Regions from separate parts of the Planctobacterium sp. R6 genome, predicted to be linked through region 3. Evidence: predicted binding sites of a transcription regulator. Region 3 holds the regulator's gene; each other region holds the start of a gene.
The links. The regulator MetJ, encoded in region 3, represses methionine synthesis genes. The targets are predictions, from matches to a motif close to TAGACGTCTAGACGTCTA.

Region 1: a site for MetJ is predicted at 6,381-6,398, ahead of serA (phosphoglycerate dehydrogenase). Genes of this name have one in related genera too.
Region 2: a site for MetJ is predicted at 9,207-9,224, ahead of metA (homoserine O-succinyltransferase MetA). Genes of this name have one in related genera too.

Annotation. Positions count from the first base shown of each region.
Region 1 is NZ_JBVTQY010000074.1:942-8,676, forward strand. It holds gene AC0J20_RS22760 (methyltransferase) at 1-411, opposite strand, end outside; gene AC0J20_RS22765 (bifunctional diguanylate cyclase/phosphodiesterase) at 444-2,801, opposite strand; gene AC0J20_RS22770 (oxidoreductase) at 2,878-3,933, opposite strand; gene purU (formyltetrahydrofolate deformylase) at 4,156-5,019, shown strand; gene serA (phosphoglycerate dehydrogenase) at 5,073-6,302, opposite strand; gene rpiA (ribose-5-phosphate isomerase RpiA) at 6,464-7,120, opposite strand; gene AC0J20_RS22790 (5-formyltetrahydrofolate cyclo-ligase) at 7,189-7,735, opposite strand, start outside.
Region 2 is NZ_JBVTQY010000006.1:31,692-43,465, reverse strand. It holds gene AC0J20_RS05900 (TonB-dependent receptor) at 1-528, shown strand, start outside; gene AC0J20_RS05895 (cyanophycinase) at 752-2,086, shown strand; gene AC0J20_RS05890 (WbuC family cupin fold metalloprotein) at 2,188-2,694, opposite strand; gene AC0J20_RS05885 (bile acid:sodium symporter family protein) at 2,764-3,861, shown strand; gene def (peptide deformylase) at 3,863-4,408, opposite strand; gene metH (methionine synthase) at 4,420-7,041, opposite strand; gene AC0J20_RS05870 (homocysteine S-methyltransferase family protein) at 7,068-8,120, opposite strand; gene metA (homoserine O-succinyltransferase MetA) at 8,202-9,131, opposite strand; gene AC0J20_RS05860 (GlxA family transcriptional regulator) at 9,329-10,294, shown strand; gene AC0J20_RS05855 (MOSC domain-containing protein) at 10,376-11,209, shown strand; gene AC0J20_RS05850 (sulfotransferase) at 11,196-11,774, opposite strand, start outside.
Region 3 is NZ_JBVTQY010000031.1:29,392-41,165, reverse strand. It holds gene AC0J20_RS17285 (adenylosuccinate synthase) at 1-786, shown strand, start outside; gene AC0J20_RS17280 (aldehyde dehydrogenase family protein) at 844-2,229, shown strand; gene AC0J20_RS17275 (VOC family protein) at 2,247-2,663, shown strand; gene AC0J20_RS17270 (VOC family protein) at 2,686-3,087, opposite strand; gene AC0J20_RS17265 (hypothetical protein) at 3,092-3,238, opposite strand; gene fadA (acetyl-CoA C-acyltransferase FadA) at 3,378-4,541, opposite strand; gene fadB (fatty acid oxidation complex subunit alpha FadB) at 4,554-6,704, opposite strand; gene AC0J20_RS17250 (transglycosylase SLT domain-containing protein) at 6,949-8,880, shown strand; gene pepQ (Xaa-Pro dipeptidase) at 9,012-10,331, shown strand; gene metJ (met regulon transcriptional regulator MetJ) at 10,384-10,701, opposite strand; gene metF (methylenetetrahydrofolate reductase) at 10,853-11,734, shown strand.

The DNA.
Region 1 (7,735 bases), on a different contig from region 3:
TGGTAAAAGTTTTCCAGGTAAAGGTTCATGCAATTGTGTATTTTGCGATGGGTGTCTTTGTAAAAAATCGCTTAAAAAAGCGGTGATTTGCTGCCATTTTTTGCCAGGGACACCTACATCAGCGAATTTTGGAGCTTGTATGGACTGGTGGTGCACTGGTAACCGGATAGCATCCAGTATTTCGCTGTAACCCGGTAGCGTTTGACTGATAAAGTGATGAAGTGCAGTGGCTGACGATTCCAGTCTGCATAGCTCTTCATCATCAATTGTTAACAGTTGTTCATAGAGTACCGGATAGTGACTGCTCCACTTTGGCGACGTTTCCTGAAAAACCGAATCCCGCCACAAAATAGCAAAATCATCAAGCAACCTGGTAAGTTGCATAAAGCGTTCAGTATGGGATAGTGCCATTAACGTCAACTCTCGGCCGTCGTTCGGCGAGGCTAACCCCGGAAATACTCATTAGCGTCAAAGCTTACCAGCCACTCACTGAATTTATCCGCAGGCAACGGCCGGCTCATGTAAAAGCCCTGCGCTTTGGTACAACCTACTTCCTGTAAAAAGTTTAGCGTATCACCATCTTCCACCCCTTCAGCAACCGTTTTTAGTCCCAGATTTTGGGCTAAAGACATCAGGGTACGAACCATGATTTTATCATCTTCACTTTTCGCCAGATCCAACACAAAAGCCTTATCGATTTTAAGCTCATCTACCGGCATTTTCTTCAACTGGGCCATCGAAGAGTAACCGGTTCCGAAATCATCGATGGAGAGGGTGATTCCCATGCGTCTGAGTGTGTTCAGGGCTTTTAAAGCACTTTCTGGATCAGACATTACCGCACTTTCAGTCACTTCCAGGGTCAGCATGGAATTGTCTACGTCAAACTCTGACATCAATTCAGCGACGTAGGTGGGCAGCTTCATATCCACCAAATCAATAGCGGAAATATTCACCGCCATGCCAACTTCAAAGCCCTGTTGTTGCCATTGTTTGTATTGCTGAAAGGCGATCCGCAACGCCCAATGGGTGACATCGCGAATGGCACCAGTTTGTTCAGCTAAAGGAATAAACTCATCGGGAGGGATAAAGCCATGCACCGGATGAATCCAGCGAATCAGACATTCTGCCGTGGTAATTTTGCGCTCAGCAATGGCCAGTTTAGGCTGATAAAACAACTGCAACTGACCTTCTGCCAATGCCCCTCGTAGTTCCGACATCAGACTGAGGCGTTGCACCGAATACTTATTGAGTTTGTCCTGATAAATTGCATAAGGGAAATGTTTACCTTTGCAACTGTAAAGCGCAATATCGGCACACTGTAATAAACCTTCCGTTGAATCAGCATCGTTTGGATAGGTGGCTACCCCCATGCTGACATCTACGTCCAGAGTGAGTTGCTCAATCACAAATGGTCGATCGAATAACCCTGAAAAGTTCTCTGCAACGGCTTTGGGATCCTGCCCACTGACATCTTCAACCACTATGGCAAATTCGTCGCCACCAATGTGGGCGATAAAAACCCCTTCATAAGCAAAGGCTTTTAACCGATTAGCAATTTCTTTCAGTAATTGATCACCTGCCTCGTGCCCGATGGTGTCGTTTATTTCTTTGAATCGGTCAAGATCCATCATCAGGACCGCTGATGGACGCTCCGGATTGCTTTTAATCAGTTGTGTCAGGTGATTTTTGAATTGGTTGCGATTGGGCAACAAGGTCAGGGTGTCATAATATGCCAGATGTTGGATTTCCTGTTCACGTTGCCTGATACCTTCCTGCATCGAATGGATGGCATCAGACAGTGACTCCACTTCGTTGGTACTGGCTTTGGGAAATTCCTGCACATAATTGCCCTGACGGATCTTGTTGGCAACACCTACCAGGCGAGTAACCGGGCGGGTAATGCCGTTTGAAAGTAACATGGCGGCCACCAGTGCCATCGCTGCGGCGATAACCAGAATCAGGATGAGTTGCACCAATAAACTGTTGTAAGACAGGTACGCTTTGTCCTCTATTGTGCTAAGCACCAGCTCCATGGGTAATCCGCGCCAGCTGCCCAAATCACTGGCAATATAAATCCATTGGCTCAGTGCTCCGTTAAATTGGTTGAGCTGCCCATTGGTTAATATGGTCTGTTGCACCAGTTCGCTGGCAAATTCAGGCTCATGGGTTGTGGCTATCAATTGATTTTTCGCCCCGATAAACATCAGACTGATATCCAGGTCAGTCAGGCTGGCGAGACGCTCGTTAAACAGGTTTTCTGCAAGCACCCCCATCAACACCCAGGCATTAATATTACGAGAGCTTTCTACAAACTTAACCGGCATCGCGCGTAACAGGTAAAGTTTACCTTCAACACTGTGCCAATGAATGCCATCGGTTAAAAAGTCCCGCGCATCAATATTGAGATCTTTTACCGGTAGTTCCGGGTTAGAGGTTATCGTACGGCCGTCTTTGTTCTGCACCCAGGCAAGGTCAGCCCCCGCTCTGGCCTGAAAGTTAACCAGTGCTGACAGTAAACTGGCGGTGTCATCATCGCTGGTGGCTACCAACTGTTTAAAACTAAAATCTTTACTCAGGGTATTGAGCGCATCCCGCAACGAGACAGAGCGGTTTAAAATCTTATCTTCAACCACACTGGCGGAGGTTTGCGCATAAGACATCAACTGTCCGGTACTGTGGGTATAGGTGGCCGACTGCACTGTGTATAAGGTGACAATCACTACGATGCTGAGTACCAGCAGGAAATTAAGCAAAATTCGGGTTCTGAGGGAGTTAAAGCCCTTTAGTGTTGTTTTTGTCATAGCGAGGTTTAGCTATTACCAGTGTTCCGATATCTGAATGAGTTAATTACAACATACAATTGTGTCTGGCGGTACGTTATTCTTCCCGGAACTGCCTGACTTTAATCGTTTTGCCCTGTTCCTGACTCAACATCCCCAGTTGTAGAAAGCGAGCTACTTCAATGGCCGCGTCAACAGAAACCGGCGGTGTTGCGTCATAGCGAATGCTGTCAACGACCTGTTGGTAAAATTGCGGATAGGCACCCGGTAGTGTGGCGATACGTTGGCTGCATATCAAGCCCTGATCGCTTTCCTTGTAGAGCACGCCATAGTTTGCTTCATCGTCTATACCATAGTTGTCATCAGTGATGGCGAGACCTGCTTTGAGCTGATTTTCCTGAACATCCATTTCATATTTTACCAGTGTTCCTTTATTCCCCTGAACGTGAAACCGTTGCACAGGCGCCGCATTGTGGTTGCTGGCTCGCAGGTGGACTTCTTTGTCTTTGTAATGGAGCTGAACATGAAAATAATCAGTGGTATTGGAATTGGGGCGTGTTGCAAGCAAGCGCGCAGTGATGGCTTCGGGAATGCCAAATAACAGAAAGGTCTGGTCAAGCAAGTGCGGACCCAAATCATACCAGATGCCATTGCCGGGACCAGCTTTTTCTTTCCATTTGTCCGTCGGTTCAGGGCGGAATCGGTCAAAATGAGATTCAAAAAGCTTAACCTTGCCCAGGCGATTCTCTTTGATGAGATGGGCGACGGTCTGAAAATCACCATCCCAACGGCGATTGTGAAACGGAAATAACCGCACATCATGCTCTTCCGCTTCGTGCTGCATGGCCTGAACTTCCTTTTGCAATAGCGCTACCGGTTTTTCTATAACCACGTGCCTTGAGGCTTTTAGGGCTTGCATCGCGATGGGGTAGTGAAATTCATTCGGTGTGGTGATAACTACTAAATCTGCATCAGAGTCTGCTAAAAGTTGTTGGTAATTGGCATAACACCGGGCCTCAGGAACCAGGTTTGCAACCAATTCCGGTTTTGAGCTGGCAACGGCGGTAATTTGTAGTTGCGACTGATGTCGAATCAAAGGCAGGTGCAGGTTTTGTGCAACACTACCGAACCCAATTAAAGCAACCTTTATCATTAATTATCTCTGCATCCAAAAGTGAGTTAACTGAATGGTACACGTTATCAGGTTGCTGCGCGACGCGGATTTTAACCATAAATCGATTAGGTAAAGGTCGATTGTGTGTATTACTCGTGCTTTTTTCTGAAACTACTTTCAGAAAGCCTGTCTGGCTATTATGCTGTGATAATCAAGGTAATCAGTAGTGAACAGGTTCACAGAAATCACAAAGCTAAGAGAATGGCAATACGTGCAATATTAGTGGTATCAGGGCCACTACAGGAAGGAGTCGCCGCTGCTCTGACTCAGTTCGTTTACAATAATAAAGGCAATATCACCGATTTTGATCAATACGTGGATGTTGAAGCGGTGCCGCGCATGTTTTTTGCCAGAATGGAATGGGAGTTAGATGCGTTTCTTATTGCTAAGGAAGACATTATTGCTGCGTTAAGACAGGAGCTGGATGGTCGCTTTCATCTGGAGCTGGATCTGCGAATTTTGGATAAACCACTGAAAATGGCCATTATGGTAACTAAGCAATTGCCTTGTTTTTATGGCATGTTGGCTAAAATACTGTCTCACGAATGGAACGCTGAAGCCACCCTGGTACTCAGTAACCGCACCGATATGGAAGTGGATGCCAAACGTTTTGATTTGCCTTTCTATCATCTGCCCATTACACCGGAAACCCGCGTAGCACAGGGAGAAAAGGCACTGGCTTTATTCGATGAACACAATATTGATGTGGTGGTACTGGCTAAATATATGCAAATTATACCGCCTAATGTGCTGTCCAGATGGACCGGCAGAATGATCAATATTCATCATTCTATGTTACCCGCATTTGTGGGAGCCAGGCCGTACCATCAGGCCAGAGAGTACGGTGTAAAGTTTATCGGGGCGACAGCGCACTATGTGACCGAAGAGCTGGATGAAGGCCCAATTATTATGCAAAACGTAAAACCCATCACGCATCGTCAGACGGCAGATGAACTGGTGAATATGGGGAAATCAATTGAAACCGAAACGCTGTTGAGGGCGGTAGAGCTGCATTTACAACACAGAATAGCCATCTCTGGTCGACGCTCGATAATTTTCGATTAAGTAACGATAACGAATAGCAGAATTAAAACGGGAGGCAAGTGCCTCCCGTTTTTTTAGTGCAGAATGCGGGTTTTGATGGTGCCTTCGATAGACTGCAACGCCTGGAAAGCATCTTCGGCGTGGTCAGTCTCCACATCAATAACCACATAACCGATGTTTTCGTTGGTTTGCAGATACTGTGCAGCGATGTTCACACCCAGTTGCGTGAATGCCTGGTTGATTTGCGTCAGCACACCTGGTGCATTTTTGTGAATGTGCAACAACCTTGAACGACCAATATGTTCAGGCAGAGAAACTTCAGGGAAGTTAACCGCAGAAAGCGTGGAGCCGTTGTCGCTGTATTTTGCAATCTTGCCGGCAACTTCTTTTCCGATGTTTTCCTGAGCTTCCTGAGTGCTGCCGCCCACGTGCGGAGTCAGGATCACGTTCTCAAACTCTCTCAGAGGCGATACAAATTCTTCATTGTTAGATTTTGGCTCAATCGGGAATACATCGATGGCTGCGCCGCCTAACTTTTTGGTTTTCATCGCGTCTGCCAGGGCGTCGATATCCACCACTGTGCCGCGTGAAGCATTGATAAGGATGGCTCCCTGTTTCATTACTTCCAGCTCAGCCGCGCCAATCATATTCTTGGTTTGCGGTGTTTCCGGCACATGTAAAGAAACCACATCAGAGGTTTTAAGCAGCTCAGTCAGCGAGGCCACCTGTACTGCATTGCCCAGTACCAGCTTATCCTCGATGTCGTAAAAGCGGACGTTCATTCCCAAATGCTCAGCCAGAATGGAAAGCTGGGTGCCTATGTGACCATAGCCAATAATACCCAGGGTTTTACCTCTGGCCTCATAGGAGCCCACGGCACTTTTGTCCCAACCGCCCTGATGGGCCAGCGCATTTTTAGCCGGAATACCCCGGAGCAGGAGGATGATTTCACCTAATACCAATTCCGCGACCGAGCGGGTATTGGAGAAGGGCGCATTAAACACCGGAATACCGCGAATTTGCGTTGCGTTTAAGTCCACCTGATTGGTACCGATGCAGAAACAACCTACCGCCACTAATTTTGAAGCGGCAGCCACAACGTCTTCGGTGAGCTGGGTTCTGGAGCGGATACCAATAAAATGTACATCGGCCACTTTCTCAATCAGCTCAGCTTCCGGCAGGGAAGTTTTCAGGTACTCAATGTTGCTGTAGCCCTGATTTTTCAGGGTTTCAAGGGCACTTTGGTGCACACCTTCTAACAACAGGATCTTAATCTTATCTTTGGGAAGCGAAACTTTACTCATGATCACAATACCTTGAAACTTGAAAATCTGGGAAACAGGCAAGGCCTGAACGGGTCCGTTAATCCACTATCGGGGAGATAGAAGTCTGGACGTCTAAATGGGTTGCGCAACAATAGCAAATTGTGTGCGAACTGCAAGCGTTTATTTAGCGTCCAATCCATTTATTTTATAGTGACTACGCCTTGCTCCGTGCCTACCAAAACTACATTGGCACCGCGCTTTGCAAACAGGCCATTGGTGACAACGCCCACGATGCCATTAATTTGTTTTTCCAGTTCCACCGGATCGAGGATTTTAAGGTTATGAACATCTAAAATCACATTGCCGTTATCCGTGATCACGCCTTCCCGATACACAGGATCGCCACCCAGTTTTAACAGTTCCCGGGCCACATAGGAACGCGCCATTGGGATCACTTCCACAGGTAAAGGGAACTTGCCTAGCATAGGCACCTGTTTACTGTCATCAATGATACAAATGAATTGATCGGCCACTGCGGCAACGATTTTTTCGCGGGTGAGGGCGGCACCACCACCTTTGATCATGTGTTTGTGTTCAGTGATTTCGTCGGCACCATCCACATAAATTTCAATATTACCCACACTGTTCAGGTCAACAACCTCAATCCCCAGCGCTTTAAGGCGCTTTGTACTCTCTTCTGAACTGGAAACCGCCGCCTGAATGTCGTTTTTAATATCCGCCAGGCCGTCAATAAAATAATTAACGGTAGAGCCTGTGCCTACACCTATGATGCTGTCAGGTTGAACATAAGAAAGGGCGGCTGCGGCCGCTTCGCGTTTTTTTTGGTCCTGGGTCATGATTTCTGCTACTTGTGATTTGGATTGCGTAAATTATACCTGGATTCAAATGACAGCACAGTGCTGTTTCAGCATTTTATAATTCTGTTTGGTGTGACAATCATATGCAGTGGAATATCCCAATTCTGAAAGGGCAGTGCGTCAACCTGCTGACAATCGTGTGCCAGGCCTATGAGCCTGATACCGGTTGCACTTTTTAGTGAGGCCAGCGTGCGATCATAATATCCGCCACCCATACCCAGGCGATTGCCATTTAAATCAAAGCCAACTAAAGGGGTGAAAATTACCTTGTGCTGAAGCAGCGGCACAACATTTGTTACCTCGCATTTGGGCTCAGCGATGCCATATTTGTTGTGTTGCATTGCACTGTTATGCTGATAGCGCAAAAACAGCAGATGGCCCCTGGTGAAGGGGTGAAGTACGGGTAAGGAGGTAGAGAGCCCGATATTCCAACAATACTGAATCAGAGGCGCGGGATTTAGCTCTCCGTCATTGCTGAGGTAAAATGCACAATGACCTGATTGCGGTAATAGTTCTGCGTCGCGCACCTTGTTCAACAGTGCCAGGCTGGCCTGCTGTTGCTGGCCTGCTGTCAATGCGCGCCTGGCCTGGCGT
Region 2 (11,774 bases), on a different contig from region 3:
CAATTGGAAAATGTCGGCACACAAGAAACCAAAGGTATGGACTTTGCCTATCGCCATCGATTCGAAACAGAAGCCGGCGACTTTAGTATGAAATTTTCTGCAACTCGCTTAATTTCTCACACCCGCAATAAGTCGCTATATGCTGAAGAGGAACAATTGGCGGGCACATTCCGTTTTCCTCAATGGACTGGCAAATTATCTCTAAATTGGAGTAAAGAAGATTGGTATGCTGGAGTTGCGCTTGATTATACCAGTGATTATCTAGATGAAGTGGCCTTACTCGATTCCGCCTCTATCGCCATGCTGGAGGACCAAGGAGTAGGGCTTGAAAGGAGAGTTCCCTCATGGACACGTACCGATGCACACATAGGCTATAATTTGGATGAAAATCTAAGAATATCCCTGAACATCGATAATTTGTTTGATCGCGAACCACCATTTGTTTATGGACGGTATAAAAACGTTGATTTAATCAATCACACCCTGGAAGGCAGATATTACAAATTGCGTTTACGTTATCGCTTTTAATTGAGCTAACCAGCATTTAAAGGGTCATTTATTGACCCTTTTCTTTATGGCCGCCTTTAAAATATTGATCCATCTATGATGCCTAGCGAATCTCGCCATGGTCTGATTAAAAACCCAATCAATTTAGCTCCATTCACTGGCTCCTTTCTCATATTCTTTGAATCGTACTAAAAACAAGCAGGCACACTGCTGAAGTCAAAAACAACAAAATGTAGGAAAACTTATGCGATTACTCAACCCCTTAATATCCTGTTCTGTCTTGCTAATGCTGTCCCTAAACGCACATGCAACAAAGGGAAAGTACTTTATTCACGGTGGCGGTTCAGTTAAAGAAATAATGTATGACCACTGGGTAGAACTTGCCGGGGGTGCCAACAGCAAGATTTGTATTTTTGGTACCAATAGCAGTGACCCTGCTGGTGCAATAGCGTTTTATGAAGAAAAATTTGGTAGCCGCGGTGCTATAACTGAAGCCATAGATATTCGGGCAAGCAACTCGGCTTGGAATACAACTCCGATAGAAGACGATGATTACTCTTTTTCTGAGGTCAGAACCACCGAGCAGCGTTTATCAGAGTCAGCGGATATCGTGGCGAAAGTTGAATCCTGTGACGCGTTTTGGTTTGGTGGTGGAAATCAAAGTAGAACGCTAGTTTCTCTGCAGAATGAAGATGGAACTGATACACCTGTCGCAGTAGCAATCAAACAACGACTAGAACAAGGTGTCGCTATCGGCGGTACTAGTGCCGGAGCAGCCATTCAAGGTTCACCCGTTATTGTCTCGGGAACAAGTGCTGATAGTCTAAGCTTGCCATTAGGTGAAGATCAAGCAATTGTTAGAAATGGATTACAATTCATGCCGCCTGGATTCATGACAGACCAGCACTTCCTCGCCAGAGGACGTATCGGGAGGTTAGCAGCAGCAATGCGAGACAACGGTGGATTCTGGGGTATCGGTGTTGATGAAGACACTGCCATAAGTGTTGATTTAACCAGCGGCTTCATGAATGTGTTGGGTGACAACCAAGTCATTTTGATGAATGCCAATGAAGCAGATGAGGCGTTAAGTTTTGACGTTCACCTTTTAGGTCACAACGATCAATTTGATATACTGAACAAACAGGTGAACGCATTTTCCGACCTCACGGACATCACCGACCGTCCCTATTATTATCCACGAGTTGTTCAAACAAATGACGTATTCGGCGATTACGAAGTCCCAACACTTATGACAAAATTAATGGATACCCAAGAGCTTTATTTAGCAACGGGATTACACATAGCTAGTGTTGCTGAAGAATCTTGGGCAGCGTTTGGAATTCAACTTCTGGTCGAACGTGACGAGAACAGCAAAGCTTGGTATTGTCTCAGCTCTTGCCGCAGAGACAACTCAGAGCGCAGTGTAAACAATTCACGTTATACACTGAGCAACCTGAAACTAACTTTTCGCCCCGCCGCGATGATCGTTGCTGGTATTGAGGGTAATATTGAGAATAAAAAAGTAAAGCGTAAAACACGAAAGGCCATTCGCAGCCTTTCAAGAAAACTTTTAAAATAACCATGTTATCAAAGGCTGATTATTTTGGTAGTCAGCCTCATTCAATCAACTCAACTTTCCCAGCCCCTAAAAAACAACCAATTTTGCTTCCCGGGTAAACTTTAGTTTTGAGTTTGCACCTGCCGAACAGATTGGCCCGGCTCTATATTTTTCAATCGCGCTAAAAACGCCGGCACTTCGTTTGCGCCTTCTTCTGGCGCCCAGCTGGCAAAGCCCTTGTCATCCAGTGGGATATAAGGCCCCTGTTTTACCTCGAAAAAGGTGGCGGGTTGCTGTAAAGGCACCAGGGTATGCCAGACACCTGGCGGGATTTCTAAGCCTTTGACATCACCATTGGCTGATAAATGATAACGCTCCTTGCATACCCCCTGCTCATCAAACAGTAAAAAAGCCACTTCGCCCGTTATCATTAAAAAGAACTCCCATTTATCCGACTGAAGGTGTTTATGAGGTCTAACGTAGGAATCGGGGTACAGGGTGATAAACAGCCGCTGGACAGCCGCATCTGGCCCCTGGTGAATATTGCTGTTACTGCGCTTGCGGGGGCTGCTGGCAGCTTTTTTATCGAGTTCAGCAAATAACTGATTATCAAATAGTTTAATGGTCATATTTAAGTTTTTATACCCTGCCTCTTTTTGCTAGATTAATATCTGTAATTTATAAATTCAAAGTGAATGATGGCAATCCCTCAAACATCCAGAAATTTCACCCTTGCGGCGATAGCCAGTTTTATGATGGCAGCCATCTTCTATTTTCAGCTGGATGCTAAAAGCTCTACTTTCTCGGCTATGATGGCGGGGTTTACGCTTTTGTCTTTAGCCCTTTATCAGATACAGCAAACCCGTCACCTGATTTTCACCCTGTGGATATTCGCGGCGTTTGGTTTTGGACTGCTCTTTCCGGACGCTATTTTGCAGATAAAGAATTTCGATACCAAACAACTCATTATTCCACTTTTAATGCTGATCATGTTTGGCATGGGCTGTACCATCAGTTTTGCTGACTTCGTCCGGGTTTTGTCCATGCCCCAGAGTGTTATCGTCGGCTTGTTGTGCCAGTTCACGCTGATGCCATTAATCGGTTTTGCACTGGCAACGTTGTCGCAATTACCGCCGGAAATCGCTGCTGGCATAATTTTAGTGGGTTGCTCACCCAGCGGCCTGGCCTCTAATGTGATGAGCTACATTGCTAACGCTAATGTCGCTTTATCATTAACGTTAACGGCTATCGCAACTCTGCTTTCGCCTTTTATTACACCGTTTTTAATGCAGTTACTGGCCGGTGAGCTGATTGCGATTAACAGCACAGCCATGTTTTTTAATATGCTCAAAATTGTGATTTTGCCGGTGCTGGCAGGCTTACTGGTGAACCATTACTTCCGGCATAAAGTCGCGCTGTTACAAAAAGTACTGCCCCTGATTTCTATGTCGGGTATCGTGATCATTCTGGCGATTATTGGGGCGGCGGGCAGAGAGGCCATCCTGAGCATTGGACTATTGTTAATTGCTATTGTGCTGGTGCACAACTTGCTGGGATTTGGCCTGGGTTATAGCCTGGCAAAACTGTTGAAACTGGAAGAGCAGGACGCCCGCACAGTTGCATTTGAGGTGGGTATGCAGAACTCCGGATTAGCGTCCGGCATCGCCTTATCCATGCAGAAACTGGCCACCATGGGTCTGGCGCCAGCTTTTTTCAGTCCGGCAATGAACATTACCGGTTCGCTGTTAGCTACCTGGTGGCGCAACAGCGCCAGTCAGGATAAAAATCAGCGCTGAATCAGGCGGCAGCCACCTGATTCAGATACACATCTTCACTGATAATGTCGCGATTATTTTGTACTGAATCAAGCCAGGCACGACCAATCAGATGATCATACTCATGCAAAAATATGCGGGCTAAAAAGCCGTCAAAACGTCTGCGCTGCATGGTACCCTGAGTATCCTGAAAAAACACCTCGACCCAATCGGCTCTTGGCACCTGGCCACGTATACCAGGAATACTCAGACAGCCTTCCCAATCCGTCACTGTGTCTTTAGATTGCGCAATGATACGCGGATTAATGACCACTAATGGTTCCATTTGAGGTGCATCCGGGTATCGCTTGTTGGGCTTGCTGGCCATGATTAAAATCTGTCTTGCGCAAAATACCTGGGGTGCAGCAATGCCCACACCACCCGCTTCGGTCATTTTGTCCTGTAATCGCGCGACAAACTTTTCTAAATCCTGAGTAAATTCGGTCACGGGAGCGGCCGCCTGACGCAAAACCGGTTCACCCAGTTTTGCGATTTGCAACACATCAGGATAATTTTCAAATTCATTCATAATGACCTCCATCAGGATAAATTTGGCGCTAACCAGCGCTCAGCTTCTTCGATACTCATTGCTTTGCGCTGTGCATAATCTTGCAGTTGATCCTGCTGGATTTGTGCAACCGCGAAATAGCGGGAATCAGGGTGTGAGAAATACCAGCCGGATACCGATGCACCGGGCCACATGGCATAGCTTTCCGTCAGCTTCATACCGGTGTGCTTCTCAGCCTCCAGCAGGTCCCAGATCACCTGTTTTTCGGTGTGTTCAGGACAAGCGGCATAACCTGGTGCCGGACGAATGCCCTGGTATTTTTCACGAATAAGGGCGTCGTTATCCAGCGCTTCATCTGGCGCATAACCCCAGTAAACCTTTCTGACCTGTTGATGCAGATACTCTGCAAAGGCCTCAGCCAGTCTGTCGGCCACCGCCTGAATCATAATGGCGTTGTAATCATCGCCTGCAGCTTTGTAGGCGTTGGCCAGTTCGTCTTCACCAATACCTGCGGTTACTGCAAAAGCCCCAACGTAATCGGCTTTGCCTGACTCTTTGGGTGCCACAAAGTCAGTTAAACAATAATTGGGGTTCTGGCCTTTATCCGTTTGCTGTCTGAGGTGACAACTGGTGGCCAGCAACTGTGAGCGACTCTCATCCGTGAATATCTGAACATCATCGGTTACCGCATTCGCAGGAAACAGGCCATAGACGCCTTTTGCCTGCAACTGACCTGACGACTGCAACTCATCTAACAGCGAATTTGCATCGGCAAATAACTTTTTAGCTTCCTCTCCCACCACTTCATCGTCAAAAATACGCGGATACTTTCCGGCCAATGACCAGGTCATGAAAAACGGGGTCCAGTCGATGTAGTGACGCAAGGTAGCAATATCAGCCTCAACCGCTTCCACTCCCAGCTTAAGCGGCACCGGTGGTTGGTAGGTGTCCCAATCGATAGCAACCGGATTACTGCGGGCTTGTTCCAGGGGTACGGGTTTGGAACGCGGCTTTTTACGGGCGTGTTGCTCTCTTACTGTGTCATATTCTTTTTGCAGCTGTGCCACAAAATCAGGCTTGTGAGTGGCTGACAGCAGCTTCTGACAAACCCCCACTGCACGAGACGCGTTCGACACATAAGCGACAGGGTGACTGTAGTTTTGCTCAATTTTTACTGCGGTATGCGCCTTGGATGTGGTAGCACCGCCGATTAGCAGCGGGAGGTCAAAACCCAGACGCTCCATTTCTTTGGCCACAAACACCATTTCATCCAGTGATGGCGTGATCAGGCCAGACAGGCCGATGATATCCACATTGTGCTTTTTCGCTTCCTGCAAAATGGTGGCACAAGGCACCATGACACCCAGATCGATAATCTCATAGTTGTTGCATTGCAGTACAACGCCAACAATATTCTTACCAATGTCATGCACATCGCCCTTTACGGTAGCCAACAAGATTTTGCCATTGGTGCTGCCTGCTTCTTTTTCCGCTTCAATAAAGGGTTCCAGGTGAGCAACGGCTTTTTTCATAACTCGTGCTGATTTAACCACCTGCGGCAGAAACATTTTACCCTCGCCAAACAGATCACCCACTACGTTCATGCCATCCATTAACGGACCTTCAATCACGTGCAGCGGCCGCTCTGCATTTAGCCGGGCTTCTTCGGTGTCTTCGACAATGTAGTCAGTGATACCTTTTACCAGTGCATGTTCCAGACGCTTGTTAACCGGTTGTTCGCGCCAGCTCAGATCTTCTTTAACCGCTTCTTTACCATCGCCGTTGTATTTAGGCGCCAGGTTTACCAGCACTTCGGTGGCATCCGGATGACGATTCAAAATCACATCTTCTACAGCTTTGCGCAGCTCATCCGGAATTTCGTCGTACACTTCCAACTGGCCGGCATTAACAATGGCCATGTCCATACCCGCCTTTATAGCGTGATATAAAAATACCGAGTGCATGGCTTCCCGCACCGGGTTATTACCGCGAAACGAGAAGGAGATATTCGACAGGCCACCAGAGACATGCGCGTGTGGCAGGTTCTGTTTTATGCGACGGGTAGCTTCGATAAAATCAACCGCATAATTGTTGTGTTCTTCAATGCCGGTGGCAACAGCAAAAATGTTGGGATCAAAGATGATATCTTCGGGTGGAAACCCAATTTTCTCAGTGAGCAGTCGGTACGAACGTTCACAGATCTCAAACTTGCGCGCCTCGGTATCCGCCTGCCCCACTTCATCAAATGCCATTACAACAGTCGCCGCGCCATAACGCTTGATTTTTTTGGCCTGAGCTAAAAAGGGTTCTTCCCCTTCTTTCAGGCTGATGGAGTTAACTATGGCTTTACCCTGAACACATTTCAATCCGGCCTCGATGACTGTCCATTTCGAGGAGTCAATCATGATAGGAACCCTTGCAATATCGGGTTCGGAGGCAATCAGATTCAGGAACCGGGTCATAGCCGCTTCTGAATCCAACATGGCTTCATCCATGTTGATATCAATCACCTGTGCGCCGCTTTCAACCTGTTGACGGGCAACATCCAACGCAGTTTCGTAATCACCTTCCAGTATCAGTCGTTTGAAACGCGCAGAGCCGGTAACATTGGTACGCTCACCTATATTGACAAATGTCGATGATGCTTGATTCATAATCTCTGTCTCTCTTCGTGGGCGTATTAATGAATAAATGGCTCTAAGCCAGATAATCGCATTCTGACCTCAGGCGTAGGTAATTTGCGCGGTGCAATAGAGGATACTGCCGTTGCAATGGAGCTGATATGTTCCGGTGAAGAACCACAGCAACCACCAACAATATTCACCAAACCAGACTCAGCCCATTCTTTAATGTGCGCCGCCATTTCCGGCCCTTCCATGTCATATTCACCGAATTCATTAGGTAGTCCGGCATTGGGGTGCGCGGAAATATGACACTCAGCCACATCAGAGATCTCTTTCACGTATTGTCTTAATAGATCCGGACCCAGCGCGCAGTTAAGGCCGAAGGAGATGGGTTTAATATGACGCAAAGAATAATAGAAAGCTTCTGCGGTCTGACCTGACAAGGTGCGCCCTGAGGCATCGGTAATAGTACCTGAAATCATCACAGGTAACTGACAGCCTAATTCGTCAAACACCTCATCCACTGCAAACGCAGCCGCTTTGGCGTTCAGGGTATCGAAAATGGTCTCGATCAAAATCAAATCAGAGCCACCCTGAATCAGTGCATGGGTTGCCTCTTTATAGGCTTCTACCAGTTGCTCAAAGCTTATATTGCGAAAACCGGGATCATTTACATCCGGTGAAATAGAGGCGGTTCTGTTAGTAGGCCCAAGAACCCCGGCGACAAAGCGGGGTTTGTCGGGATTTTTCGCGGTGTATTCGTCAGCGGCCTGACGCGCTAGCCTGGCAGCTTCAATATTAATCTCCGTCACCAGTGATTCCATATTGTAGTCCGCCATGGAAACACTGGTGGCGTTAAAGGTATTGGTTTCTAATATATCCGCGCCAGCTTCAAGATACTGGCCATGAATTTCGCGAATAATGTCTGGCTGGGTTAATACCAGAAGATCATTATTGCCTTTAAGATCTGATGGCCAGTCAGCGAAACGCTCGCCGCGATAATCTTGCTCTTCCAACTTATGGCGTTGGATCATAGTTCCCATTGCGCCGTCCAAGATTAATATCCTGTCAGCCAGCAAGGCTAATAGTTGTTGGGTTTTGTTACTCATATGAAACTCATTCACTCGATTTCGCTCATCAGCAAGCTGTGTGTTGTTCACTGCGGCTGACATTCAGAAAACAGACAATGTCTATGTGCGGCTACTCAATTCGTTCAGGTCGTATGGCGTCACCTGATACACACAATAATTCAACCAGTTGGTATACAACAAGGTACCATGACTGCGCCAACTCATGACAGGCGCCGATTGCGGATTTTCTGGCTCCGCGAAGTAATTTAACGGGATTGCGGTGTCTAATCCAGCGCTGATATCGCGGGTGTATTCATCATTCAGGGTATGTAACTCATACTCCGGATGGCCAGTTAAAAACACCTGACGTTTGTCTTTTGAAGCCACGATATAGGCCCCGGCGTCATCCGAGCTGGCCAGCACATCTAATTCGGGAACAGATTCATACTGTTCAATCAGAATATTACCATAGCGGGAATGAGGTGCATAAAAACGACCGTCAAACCCCCGCACCAATTCATCCAGCGGCTGATTAACCTTGTGTTCAAACACCCCAAATAACTTGTCCTCACGGATATGGCGATTAATACCATAAAAATGGTACATGGCAGCATGTGCGGCCCAACACAAATAGAGGGTAGATTGCACATGCCGGCGTGCCCAATCCATCACCGTGGTGATCTTATCCCAGTAGGATATTTCTTCGTAGTCCACCAACGCCACGGGGGCTCCGGTGATAATCAGGCCGTCATAGCGCTTTTCAGCAATATCATCAAAGTTCTGATAGAAAGAGTCCATGTGCTCTGCCGGTGTGTGCTTTGAGACGTGGTTATCAATGCGGATTAAATCCACGTTGATTTGTAGCGGCGTGTTGGACAATAACCGACAAAGTTGTGTTTCGGTTTGAATTTTATTGGGCATCAGGTTGAGAATCCCCACTTCCAGCGGTCGAATATCCTGCATAGCCGCGCGCTCACTATCCATAACAAAGATATTCTCTTTGTCTAAAATAGCTTGTGCAGGTAATTCAGCAGGTACTCGAATGGGCATGGTATTTGTCTCAACCTCTTAGTAAATCGACTTAGATTCCGGCATTGTGCCTTAATAGCTCACATTGTCAACATCTTTACGTCTAAACATCTGGACGTCCAAAACCGAAAAATGTCTGAAAATGTCGCACATTAGACACTTGAGACATATTTAAACCTGCTATAGTCTTGGCACCGTCAGATATAAATCCTCGCTAAATGACAACTCCCTGCCCACATCGCATCGGCTTTTTGGCTTACGACGATATACAGCTGTTAGACCTCGTCGGGCCACTGGAATGCTTTGACCTCATCAAAGCTGACGCTGAACCACTTTATGAATCCTGTATTATTGCGCCCCGGAAAAAGATTAGAAGTGAAACCGGCATTCAGATTGAAGCCGACTATACTTTTGCCGACGCGCCCAGCATTGATACTCTGGTGATTCCCGGTGGAACAGGTGCAAGACAACAGGCCACAAAGGCATTAATTCAGCCTTATCTGCAGGAGCAATGTAACCTGGGGAAACGCATAGTGTGTATTTGTACCGGCGTGTTTTTAGCGGCAGATCTGCCCCGGTTACGAGGGTTAACCGTGACTACCCATTGGCACTTTGCCGAAGAGTTAAAACACCGTTATCCCCACTTAATCGTGGATGCCGACCGGTTGTTTATTCAACACGACAGGTTTTATTCATCCGCAGGCGTATTAAGTGGTATTGATTTGGCTTTACATATTATCGAACAAGACCACGGGGTACGTGTGGCCACATCGGCAGCTAAATATTTGGTCACTTACTTTAAACGCGCCGGGCACCAAAGTCAGTTTTCAGAATCATTAAAATTTCAAAGCATTGACAACGATCGCTTGCAAAAAGTGTACATGTGGTTGCAGGACAACCTGCATAAACCTGTCAGCGTCACTGATCTGGCGGCACAATGCGCCATGAGTGACAGGCACTTCAATCGCCTGGTACAACAACATTATCAAATGACGGCCAGAGCCTGGCTGGAACACATCAAACTGGAGCAGGCAAAAATTTTCCTGAGTGATGCTTCTAAGAGTATAAAAAGTGTCGCGTTTCAGGTAGGTTACCAGTCCAGTGATAGTTTCGGGCGCGCTTTTAAACGCAAATACGGTATAGAGCCGGACCTTTGGAGACAGTATTTTAGTCAGAGCCTGTAGCGCTGTTTTGCAATGTAAAACCCCTTTATTTTTTTTATAACAATCATGCACTCATGGCCAAAAGGCCCTAAGGATATTTCAATGAACGCGAGCATTTCAGCCCTCTACATCTATCCGGTAAAATCCCTGGCCGGTATTAGCCTGTCTCAGGTTAATGTACTTCCGACCGGGCTGGAAGGCGACCGGCAATGGATGATTGCGGACAATTCAGGTAAGTTTGTTACACAGCGACAAATCCCGGCTATGGCCACGATAAAAACCCACTTCGTACATGGCCAGTTGAGTCTTAGTCATGAGTACCATGGCACGATTGAAGTAACACAAGACCCCAAAACTCCCACGGCGCTTTGGCAAATATGGAAAGATACCGTGGAAGGTATAGAAGAATCGCAGGCAGTAAGTGACTGGTTAACTCAGGTGTTAGGCGAATTTCGCGGTGGAAAGTTGCGACTGGTGAGATTTAATAATAACGCAGAGCGCCTGGTCGCCACTAGATATCTGGAGAATCAGGAATCAACGTTAAAACTGGCGGATGCCTGTCCATTCTTAATCACCTGCGAAGCGTCTTTGTCTGATCTAAACCAACATCTTCCTCAACCCATGCCCATGGACCGCTTTCGCGCCAATATAATCCTTGCAGATACACAGCCCTGGCAGGAATATCAGTGGCAGAACCTGCGCGCCGACTCATTAGATTTTGCGATGATCGGCCCGTGCCAACGCTGCCCTATGACCTCGGTAGACCAGCAAAGAGGCGTAGTAGCCACGCCCGGACAACCACTGCAAACATTGATGGAACGCTTTAAGGTAGGTGATAAAAAGCTGCCCTACTTCGGGCAACATGCCCATTTGCCCAACAAAGACACTGGTACCCTGGTTGTCGGTCAATCGTTGCAGATACTCACCGGTAATTAAAGCGCCGCAATATCACATCAAGTTCCGTATCAAGGACAGTTAGCGTATTGCTGTCCAGTTGCAATTTTGCTAATTCAGGGTTGTGATAAATCCCGTTTCGATCAATACCTCGGGAAGAACGTCCGGTGCAGGCTACGCCATTTTGCGAGGGCTGTAGCATAGTCGATTGGAATTCGATGTTCAGGAAGTTGGCAATTTTATTCGCGGTATTTAGGCTGTTATTAATTAAATCTTCGTAACGCAGAATAAATACATTTTCAGCGTGTGAAGGTAGCAGATCATAACGCCCTTTTAGCCACTGACAAAACAGCGCTACCGGCAAAGGCTTTTGTCCGTATTTTGCAGCCGTCTTTAGCAAACTCAGATACTGCTCAAAAGGGTTTCGAATACACCACAAAAACCGCACACGAGATTGCAACATTCGTTGCCAGCTGAACATGTACAGCTCATTATTGAGCGAGTTTGAAACCAGTACTGGCTTGTTTGTCATCAGCAGTTGTTGCTGCTGCCTGGCCCACGCCAATGCCAAAAAACAGGCAAAGTAACGCTGCTCAGCAGTATTTGC
Region 3 (11,774 bases):
GCGCTGCAGCATTATTACAAAGCTGAGCCTGTCAGTTACGACAAAGTTTTACAGGAAGTGTTGGCCATTGCGGATATTTTAAAATCCATGGTGGTAGACGTTACCGATCTGCTGGACAAAGCGCGTCTGGAAGGTAAGAAAATCATGTTCGAAGGTGCCCAGGGCACGTTGCTGGACATCGACCACGGTACTTATCCTTATGTTACCTCATCCAATACTACGGTAGGTGGTGTTGCCACAGGTGCCGGTTTTGGTCCGTTACATCTGGATTATGTGCTGGGTATCGTTAAAGCCTACACCACTCGAGTGGGCTCTGGTCCGTTTCCTACGGAGTTAGACGATGCCGTGGGTGAACATCTGGGCGTTAAAGGTCACGAATTTGGGGCCACCACAGGCCGTAAACGCCGCACCGGTTGGTTTGATGCCGTAGCCATGAAGCGTGCAGTGCAAATTAACTCTATATCTGGTTTCTGTCTGACTAAGTTAGACGTATTGGATGGCCTGGAAGAGCTGAAGATTTGTGTCGGTTATAAAGATGCTGACGGCAATATCAAAGATGTGCCTCCGATGGCGGCCGATGGCTATGAAGCCGTTACTCCTGTGTATGAATCCATGCCGGGCTGGTCAGATAATACTTTCGGTGCAAAAACAATTGACGCACTACCCCAAGCGGCGAAAGATTACATTAAACGCATTGAAGAAGTGACAGGTGTGCCGGTACATATAGTCTCTACCGGACCTGACAGAAATGAGACCATCATTTTAACTCATCCTTATGATGCCTAATTAAAAAAGCCGCTTGTTAGCGGCTTTTTGCTCTAAGTTGGTTTTTCAGGAGCTACGATGGACGCGAAAACGTTAAATACCATTCCCGATATAGTAAATCGCCTGCGCAATACCTATGCCACAGGTAAGACTCGCTCGTTGCAATGGCGTATTCAGCAACTGCAGCAAGTGAAGAAGATGACACTGGATAACGAAGATAAAATTCGTGACGCCTTACTGGCCGATCTGGGCAAGTGTCAGCTTGAAGCCTGGAGTGCTGAAATTTCCTATATTGCTACGGAAGTGGACCATACCATTAAGCACCTGAAAAAATGGATGAAACCTCGCAAAGTCAAAACGCCCTTAGTGGCTATGCCCGGTAAGAGCTACATTCAACCAGAACCTCTGGGTGTGGCTTTGATTATTGGTGCCTGGAATTATCCCTGGCAACTGGTAATTGCCCCTTATGTCGCTGCGCTGTCTGCCGGTAACTGTGCCATTTTAAAGCCTTCTGAATTGGCAGCGAATACGTCAAAGCTTATGGCGGAACTGGTACCCAGATATCTGGACGGCGACGCAGTAGCGGTGGTCGAAGGGGGGGTAGAAGAATCTACAGCGCTGTTGCAACAGCGCTTTGATCACATCCTGTATACCGGTGGCGAAGCTGTCGGTAAAGTGGTTATGCGAGCGGCGGCTGAGCATCTCACACCGGTGACGTTAGAGCTGGGAGGAAAAAGTCCCTGCATCGTGGATAAAAGCGCCAATCTGGATGTATCTGTTGCCCGCATTGCCTGGTGTAAGTGGATGAATGCCGGGCAAACCTGTGTCGCACCTGATTATGTGCTGGTGGATGAGAGTGTAAAAGAGACTTTTATCGCTAAGTTGCAGCAAAAAATGCAGGAATTTTATGGCGAAGATGCCAGTAAAAGTGCCGATTATGCGCGTATAATCAATCAGCGTCACTGGTCGAGGATCATGGGCTTGCTGGATGGGCAGACGGTGTTGTCGGGCGGCGTGGGTGACCAGGACAGTCGTTTTATTGCACCAACCCTGGTCGCTGAACCGGATCCGGAGTCACCGCTCATGCAGCAGGAAATTTTTGGTCCGATCCTACCCATTTTGACTTATCGCAAGCTCGATGAAGCCGTGCATTTTATCAATCAGCGGCCTAAACCTCTGGCCATGTACATATTTAGTAAAGATAAATCCGTTTCTCAAAGCGTACTGCAACAAACCAGTGCTGGTAGCGTTTGTGTGAATGACGGCATGATGTTTATGACCAACCAGGACCTGCCGTTTGGCGGAGTCGGTACCAGCGGCATGGGCAGTTATTGTGGTCAGGCGGGTTTTGACACCTTCAGTCATTTAAAAGCGGTGATGGAGCGTAGCTTCGCCTTGGATGTAGATGTCCGTTATCCACCCTACACCGATAAAAAGCTTAAAATGTTAAAAATGCTGTCCTGAGTAGTAAAGGTAAAACTATGCTGAACCCGTTTCATCTTGCCATTCCTGTCCACGATTTAGAGGCCGCTGAGAGCTTCTATGGGGAGATTCTGGGCTGTGAAAAAGGACGCTCTTCCAGCAACTGGATCGACTGGAACTTTTGGGGCCACCAGTTGGTGACTCACTTAGACAGAAGTATGCAACTCAACGAAACCATTAATCTGGTGGACGGCAAGGACATTGGCGTCCCGCATTTTGGATTAGTGCTGGATTGGGACGACTGGCAGGCACTGCAGACTCGCCTTAAGACTAAGCAGGTACCATTTGTTCTGGAACCCTACATCCGCTTTGCCGGAAAACCAGGCGAACAAGGCACTTTTTTTATTAAAGACCCCTCCGGCAATCGCCTGGAGTTTAAATCGTTTAAAGACCAGGCCTATTTGTTTGCCACTTAATTTTTTAACGAATTTGGCGCGATTATTCGTACCACTTTAGTCCTTTGTAAGGATTATGTTTTAAAGCATCCAGACGCTGTTGCAGATCACCACAATGTATCTCTAACTTGTGGCCATCAGGGTCCAGAAAATACAGGGAGTCTCCTTCGCTGCGATTATCTTGCCAGGTGCCGAATCCCGCCGCTAAGATACTTTGTTTCAGGCCGTCAAACTGCCCCTCGGTAACTGAAAAGGCCAGATGGGAGTAATCTTGTGAGGGCTTGGCTTGCCCCAGAGACAAGCACAACCAAATCCCGGGTGATGAAAGATAAGCCCCCTTATCCCAACTGACTTCAGGTTTAAACCCAAGTACATCGCTGTAAAATTGCAGGGAAGTATCCAGACAATTCACCGAAAAGGTGATGTGATTTATTCCTGTAAGCATAACGTTAGCTTATTGCCGCATTGAAGCCCTGAACAAATCCATCAATAAAAGCTACAACAAAACTGCTCAGGTTGTTGAATGAGGCAACAATCAGTAAGAATGCCATCAGAAAATAAACCATTTTTCGCTGTGTTACGGTGAGTGTTTTCATTGTGTTACGTACCATTGGAAAGACCATAAGATGCAAGTTACAGCAGAAGATAATGTAATTCACCTGTACTAAAGTACAGTTTTTCAGCAGGCATAAAAAAGGGCAACCTAAGTTGCCCTTTGCTGTGGAAACGGTTTATTTAGACCCGTTCAAAGATGGTGGCGATACCTTGTCCTAAACCAATACACATGGTGGCCAGGCCGACAGATTTGTCATTGGCTTCCATCAGATTGATTAAGGTAGTGCTGATACGCGCACCGGAACAACCCAGTGGGTGACCTAGTGCAATAGCACCACCATTGAGGTTAACCATCTCGTCGTAGTTATCCATCAGGCCCAGTGCCTTGATACAGGACAGGGCTTGTGCTGCGAACGCTTCGTTAAACTCTGCCAGTTCAATATCTTTGATATCCATACCGGCGCGTTTAAGTGCCTTTTGAGTGGCAGGTACCGGGCCGTAACCCATGATTGCCGCATCACAACCCGCCACACCCATAGCGCGGATTTTCACTCTGGGTGTTAGGCCCAATGCTTTGGCTTTATCAGCAGACATTACCAACATGGCTGAGGCACCGTCTGAGATCGCAGAAGAGGTACCGGCGGTTACCGTACCATTAGCTGGATCAAATACCGGGCGCAGGCCTCCGAGTGTTTCCACTGTGGTTTCCGGACGGATTACTTCATCATGGGTGACGCTTACCAGAGCGCCATTGGCATCGTGGCCTTCAGTGGCAACGATTTCGTTGTCCCAGCGGCCTTCTAACGCTGCAGCGTGGGCTTTCTGATGAGAGCGGGCACCAAAGGCATCCTGTTGTTCACGGGAAATACCATTTTGTTTGCCTAACAGCTCGGCAGTTAAGCCCATGCTACCTGAGGCCTTGGCAGTGTATTTTGCCAGGCCTGGGTGGAAGTCTACGTTAAAGTTCATAGGCACGTGGCCCATGTGTTCAACACCACCAATCAGGTACACATCGCCAGCACCTGTCATGATACCGCGTGTTGCATCGTGCAGTGCCTGCATAGAAGAACCGCACAGACGGTTAACCGTGACTGCTGCCACGTGACGCGGAATGTCAGTTAACAATTGTGCGTTACGGGCGACGTTAAAGCCCTGTTCTTTGGTTTGCTGTACGCAACCCCAGATAATGTCTTCGATATCAGCCGGATCTAAGGCCGGATTTCTGGCTAACAGTGAATTCATCAGATGAGCTGATAAGGTTTCAGCACGAACGTTTCTGAATACACCGCCTTTAGAGCGCCCCATAGGGGTACGAATGCAATCTACTATTACTACTTCTTTCATGATAGTTCCCCCTTATCCGCAGTATTTCTGGTTGTTTTTGGCCATTTCGCGAGTGCCTTCAGTCACCTGATACACTTCACCCAGGTGGGCAAACTTGTCTGCCAGTGCCACAAAGTTGGCAACACCCATGGTATCGATGTAGCGGAAAATGCCGCCTCTGAACGGCGGGAAGCCCAGGCCGTAAAGCAGGGCCATGTCGGCCTCAGCGGCGGAATCTACAATGCCTTCTTCCAGGCAGCGAATGGCTTCATTGGCCATTGGGATCATCAGACGTGCAATGATTTCGTCAGCTTCAAAGTCTCGCTTGTCAGCCACATGCGCGCTCATCAATTCGTAAGCTTCTTCCGCTGGCGTTTTTTGCGGTTTACCGCGCTTATCCAGACCGTGGTTGTAGAAGCCTTTCTGGTTCTTCTGACCATAGCGCTCCGCTTTATACAGCAGGGTCACTGGGTCGTTATCCACTTTCTTCATGCGCTCAGGGAAACCGTCAGCCATAACATCTGCGGCGTGGTCGGCGGTGTCGATACCCACAACGTCAAGCAGATAAGCCGGGCCCATTGGCCAACCGAAGATTTTTTCCATTACTTTATCGACTGCTACGAAGTCAGCACCGTCCAGCAGTAACTTGCTGAAGCCGGCAAAATAAGGGAATAACACGCGATTCACTAAAAAGCCCGGGCAGTCGTTGACCACAATCGGGGTTTTACCCATTTTCAGGGTCATGGCCACCACGTTGGCGATGGTTTCATCCGTGGTCTTCTCCCCGCGAATGATTTCCACCAACGGCATTCTGTGGACCGGATTGAAAAAGTGCATACCGCAGAAACGCTCCGGGTTTTCCAGGTTTTCTGCCAGTGCGTTAATAGAAATCGTCGAGGTGTTGGAACAAATGATGGCATCTTTGGCCACGGTCTGTTCGGTTTCTTTTAATACGATCCCTTTAACTTTGGGGTTTTCCACTACAGCTTCGATGACGATATCAACGTTTTCCAGCGCCTTGTAGTCCAGAGTTGGTACGATGTTGTTCAGAGTCGCCGCCATTTTCTTGCTGTTGACTTTGCCTCGCTGCATACCCTTATCGAGGATTTTGCTGGCTTCATCCAGACCCAGTTTTAATGCTGGCTCTGCGATGTCTTTCATGATGGTCTTGGTGCCTTTAACGGCAGACTGGTAGGCAATACCACCGCCCATGATACCAGCGCCCAGCACACCTGCCTGTTCAAAGGTTTTAGTGGCTTGTTTGGCCTGCTTTTTACCTTTGCCTTTTACTACCTGGTCTGCCAGGAAAATACCTACCTGGGCCGTAGCGGCCTCAGATTTGGCTAGTTTTACAAAGCCTTCGTTTTCCAGCTTCAACGCGCCTTCGCGATCCAAAGTAGCGGCTTTCTCAAGGGTTTCTACCACCATATGCGGTGCCGGGTAATGTTTACCTGCCTGCGCAAATACCATGCCTTTGGCAGTGGCGAAACTCATCATCATTTCGTTGCGATTCAGCTTCAGAGGCGATTTTTTCGCTGTGCGACGCGCCTGCCAGTCAATCTTTCCGGCGGCTGCATCGGCGGCCATCTGATTGGCAACCGCCACCAATAGCTCTGGTGCGGTAGCGGCATCAATCGCACCTTCATTCAGGGCTTTTTCCGCATTGCGGTCTTTACCTGTGGTCATCCACTCCATGGCGTTATCGGCACCGATAACCCGTGGCAAACGCACAGTACCACCAAAGCCAGGCATCAGGCCCAGTTTAACTTCTGGCAAGCCGATGGCGGCAGTGCTGTCTGCAACCCGCAGATCACAGGCCAGCGTCATTTCACAGCCACCGCCCAGCGCGAAGCCATTAATGGCGGCAACAGTAGGGAAGGGCAGATCTTCAAAACGGTCAAATACTTTGGAGGTATTGGCTACCCATTGCAGCAGCGTTTCTTCGGGCTCTGCAAATAAACCGGTGAACTCGGTAATATCGGCACCGACAATAAAGGTGGACTTGGCGGAACGCACCACGGCGGCTTTGATATCAGCGTTAGATTCTATGGCAGCACACAATTCATTTAATTCTGATACAGTTTGCTGGTCAAATTTGTTGACGGAGCCTTGCGCATTGAAAACAATATCTGCGATACCATTTTCATTCAGGCTGGCTTGTAGGCATTGGCCTTCAAATAACATTGGTTTCTCCTGTGCTTTTTCAGAGCCTTTAACCAGATTGAAACAAAAAATCACTGGCACGGTCTGATGTAGGGTGGCAACATTGTTGTTGAAGAAATGTTAAATTTCAACCTAAATTCAAACAATTGTTTGAATTTTTAATTTCATTTTGTTTCGAACGGTATAAAAGCCGTTACCTAAGGCCGCGAATTTGCTCGCAGTCTGAAGGCTAAAGATAGAGAGAATACGACAAAAAAGGTAGTCAATGCGTGCAATAAAACAGGGCGTTTTTTTACTTTCTGTATCGATGTTTTTACTGGTCTCTGTCAAAGGTGCAGCGCAGGCGGTTGCGCCTGAGCAGTTGCGGGAGTGGTTTGAACGTGCTGAACAAATCGCACACCGGCCAAATAGTAGTGAGTACAAACTACTAAAACAAAACCTCAAAGATTATCCGCTGTGGCCCTACGTTACCTACAAAACGCTGTTACGTTACCCCTATATTTCCAACGAAAATGCCATCGCGGAGTTTCTGACAGAATACGTAGACACGCCAATGGAACGTCCATTGCGCAAGAAATGGTTGCAACACCTCGCTCGTCAAAACCGCGACGATCTGTATTTAAAGTATTACGCCGAGGTGGGTGATACTGCGCTCTTGTGTCAACGCATCGCTTTCGATATTGCCAGACAGGGGCTGGACACCTATCTGGAAGAAATTCAGTCGCTGTGGTTGGTGGGAAAATCACAACCCAATGAATGTGATCCTTTGTTTGACCAATGGCGGGATGCCGGCAGAAGAAGTAAAGACATTGTATTACAGCGCATCGAGCTGGCCGCTGATGGCGGCAACAGCACCCTTATTCCCTATTTAAAGCGTTTGTTGCCGGAGTCAGAAAAATATCTGGCGGATTTGTGGTTGTCGGTGCGCCGTTCGCCCAGCATGCTATCGCGACAGTCGAAGTTTACCGGCGTACGCCCAGCTATTGAAACGCGCATTATTACCTATGGATTACGCCGTTTGATCTGGCGCGATCCGGAACTGGCACTGGAGACATGGCGGGATTATGCCCGTAAGTTCTCTTTCAGTGCAGAGCAAAAGCAAGCGATTACTGAGCGTTTTGCTATCGCTTTGGCCTCAAAAAATCACCCGCAGGCAGAAAGCTGGCTGGAAAAAGCCAGCGGCTTGCAGGAAGAAGACGTGTACCTCTGGCATTTAACTCACGTTTTGCGGGAGCAAAACTGGCACCATGCGCTGGAAGTACTGAGGGCTATCCCGGATGGCATGACCCAGGATCTGATTTTTCAGTATTGGGAAGCACGCTCCCTGGAGTTACTCGGCAATCAGGACGCTGCAAACAGATTGTTCACCCAGCTGGCGCAGAATCGTCATTATTATGGTTTTATGGCCAGCGGTAAGTTGGGCATGGAAGTGAATTTACAAAACCGCCCCTACCAACAACAGGAAACTCAGTTCAGGCAACTAATGGCCAAACCTGCTATGCAGCGCATAGTTGAGTTTATTCAACTGGAGCGCAAAACCTCAGCTCGTCGTGAATGGAATATGTTGATCCCGACGTTGCCTACTGAGCTTCAGCAACTGGCAGCTGCGCTCGCCAGTCAGTGGGACTGGCACGATCAGGCGATTCACGCCTTTTCCAACTCCGGTTATCTCGATGACGTAGAAAAACGATTTCCGTTGGCCTATAAATCGGATCTGATGGCCAGCGCAGAGCGCAATGACATCAGCCCGGCCTGGGCCTTTGCCATTGCCAGAAGAGAGAGTTCATTTAAACCGGATGCCCGTTCGGGAGCAGGTGCTTACGGGTTGATGCAGGTGCTGCCCAGTACCGTACAATACATGGAAAAGCGCAAAATTCGCGCCCGACAACTGTACGATGCGCAGTTCAATCTGGATATGGGCACTCAATATATGAATTACCTGATGCAGCGCATGGATAAAAATATTGTACTGGCGACAGCGTCTTATAACGCCGGCTGGCACCGGGTGAAAACCTGGGTGCCGGAAGGTCAGTCTATGGCAGCAGATATCTGGATTGAGAACATCCCATACCGGGAAACCCGCAATTACGTAAAGGCAGTGCTGGCTTATAAACAGATTTATCACCTGCTATTGGGCAATGAATATAATTACTTTAAAGATTATGCCCAGATGACAATAGGTGGAGCCGGAACCTGACAGTTAACCATATTTAATGGCAACGACTTTGGGCTGTAACATTTACACTCCGGAGATGGCGAGATACCATCATTTATTATTCCTCATTCGTTTCGTAGCAGAAGCTACCCTATAAGAAGGAGCCGCCTTTTATGTCAGAACTCAAAGCCCAATTTCAACAACACATCGCCGTGATGCAGGCACGTACCCGTGAGGCTTTGCAGCGCGAAGGGCTTGATGGCATTGTGATTCATTCCGGACAGGGCAAAATCAAGTTTCTGGACGACAATTATTATCCGTTCGCCGTTTCTCCCCTGTTTAAAGCCTGGCTGCCGGTGGTTGATAACCCCAACTGTTGGTTAATTCTGGATGGCGAATCAAAGCCGAAGCTGGTGTTTTATTTGCCGGTGGACTTCTGGCACAAAGTGCCTAAAGAGCCGAACGACTTCTGGACTGACGAATTCGATATCCATTTACTGGCGAAACCCAATGCGGTGGAAAAGTACCTGCCTTACGACAAAGCAAAGCACGCCTATCTCGGCGAATATCTGGAAGTGGCCAGTGCACTGGGATTTAGCAATGTTAATCCGGATCGGGTCTTACATTATCTGCACTATCATCGCGCTTACAAAACCGATTATGAAAAGTACTGTATGCGTGAGGCGAACAAGATCGCTATCCAGGGCCACCGGGCCGCAGAACAGGCGTTCAGAGCGGGCAAAAGCGAGCTGGATATTCATCTCGCCTACCTGGCAGCGACTCGCCATACCGATGAGCAATTGCCCTATCCCAGTATTATTGCCCTGAATGAAAATGCCGCCATCCTGCACAACAGCGTGCGGGATATCGACGCACCGCAACAGAGTCGTACTTTTTTAATTGACGCTGGTGCGCAATATCATGGCTATGCGGCAGATATCACCCGTACCTATGTTCAGCAGGATGGGGAGTTTGCTGATCTGATCCGGCACATGGATCAGGTAAACCTGGATCTGATTGATATGCTCAAACCCGGTATTGAATATGCGGATCTGCAATTTAAAGCCCACGAAAAGGTAGCGCAGTTGTTGTCAGATTTTGGCATCGTTAACCTGAGTGGCGCCGATACCCTGGAGCAAGGCATCGTTTCCACCTTTTTCCCGCATGGGATAGGTCACTTTTTGGGATTGCAGGTGCACGATGTAGGTGGGCACATGGCGGATGATCGCGGCACGGCTAAACCTTCACCTGAGGCACATCCGTTTTTGCGTTGCACACGCACAGTTGAAGCCGATCAGGTGTTTACGGTTGAGCCCGGCCTCTACTTTATTGATAGTCTGCTGGCGGATTTACGGAGCACCCCGGAATCTAAATATATCAACTGGGATAAAGTGGCAGAATTAAAACCTTACGGCGGAATTCGCATTGAAGATAATGTGATTGTCCACGCTGACAGAAATGAAAACATGACCCGTGAAGGGGGATTGAACTAAACGCTATGAGTTAGCGCAAGGAGTCGCTACGCGGCTCCTTCAATTTACCGGCTTAATCTTCATCCTCTTCAATTTCAATGCCTTTTTCTGCCATGATGCGTCTGGCTTCTTCCGGAATCTTATGGGCGTTTTCTTTGGTTAAATCATTGTCGTTGGGCAAAGGCTGCCCGGTAAACGCATGCAAAAAGGCTTCACACAATAATTCCGAATTAGTGGCGTGTTTCAGGTTGTTAACCTGGCGTCGGGTACGCTCGTCAGTGAGTACCTGCAATACCTTGAGCGGTATAGAAACCGTTATTTTTTTAACTTGTTCACTCTTTTTTCCGTGTTCTGCGTACGGATCTATATAGTTACCATTCCATTCTGCCATGGTGGGAAACCCTGTTAATGATTATGAGTCAGAAGCTTTAATTCTAATGACTCTGGGAAACTAATCAATATTAGATGGCTAAACTGCTTGACGTCCAGACGGTGTTTAATTACATTTAGCCATCTAAACGTCTAAATTGCTTAAGGTTAACATGGTTTCGTACGCGCAGGGCATAGATGCTCTTAATCAGACTTTGTCTGAAATCAAAAATATTCAGGTGTCTTTTGAGTTTTTCCCACCTAAAACTGAAGCCATGCAACAAACTCTCTGGAATTCTGTAGAGCGCTTAGCGCCGCTTAATCCCAAGTTTATGTCAGTTACCTATGGTGCTAACAGTGGTGAGCGGGATCGCACTCACGAAGTGGTTAAGCGCATTCAAAACGAAAAGGGTATCAATGCAGCCCCGCATTTAACCTGTGTGGACGCTTCACGGGAAGAACTGGTGCAAATTGCGCAGGATTACTGGGAGTCGGGCATTCGTCGGATTGTGGCGCTGCGAGGCGATTTACCCGAAGGCTCAACTGAGCACCGCTCCTACGCGGTTGATTTGGTGAAATTACTCAAGGAAGTGGCTGACTTTGACATTTCTGTGGCAGCCTATCCGGAAACCCATCCCGATGCCCCTAATTCGCAATTTGATTTGCTTAATCTGAAACGCAAGGCTGAAGCCGGTGCAACTCAGGCTATCACTCAGTTTTTCTTCGACGCCGAGGTGTTTTTGCGTTTCAGAGATCGCGCCGCAGCCGCCGGTATTGATATCGATATCGTGCCGGGTATCCTGCCGGTAACCAATTATAAAACCTTGTTACGCTTCGCCGGTTTTACCAATGTACATGTGCCTAACTGGCTGCATCACATGTTTGAAGGTCTGGACGATGATGATCAGACTACCCGCAACCTGCTAGGCGCCAGCATTGCCATGGATACGGTAAAAGTGCTGGCAAAAGAAGGTGTGAAAGATTTTCACTTTTATACCCTGAACCGCAGTGAATTGAGTTACGCCATCTGTCATATGCTGGGCGTGCGCGGTTAACCAGGCTACACTGTCAAAAATTTTCGATTTTTGAGTGTAT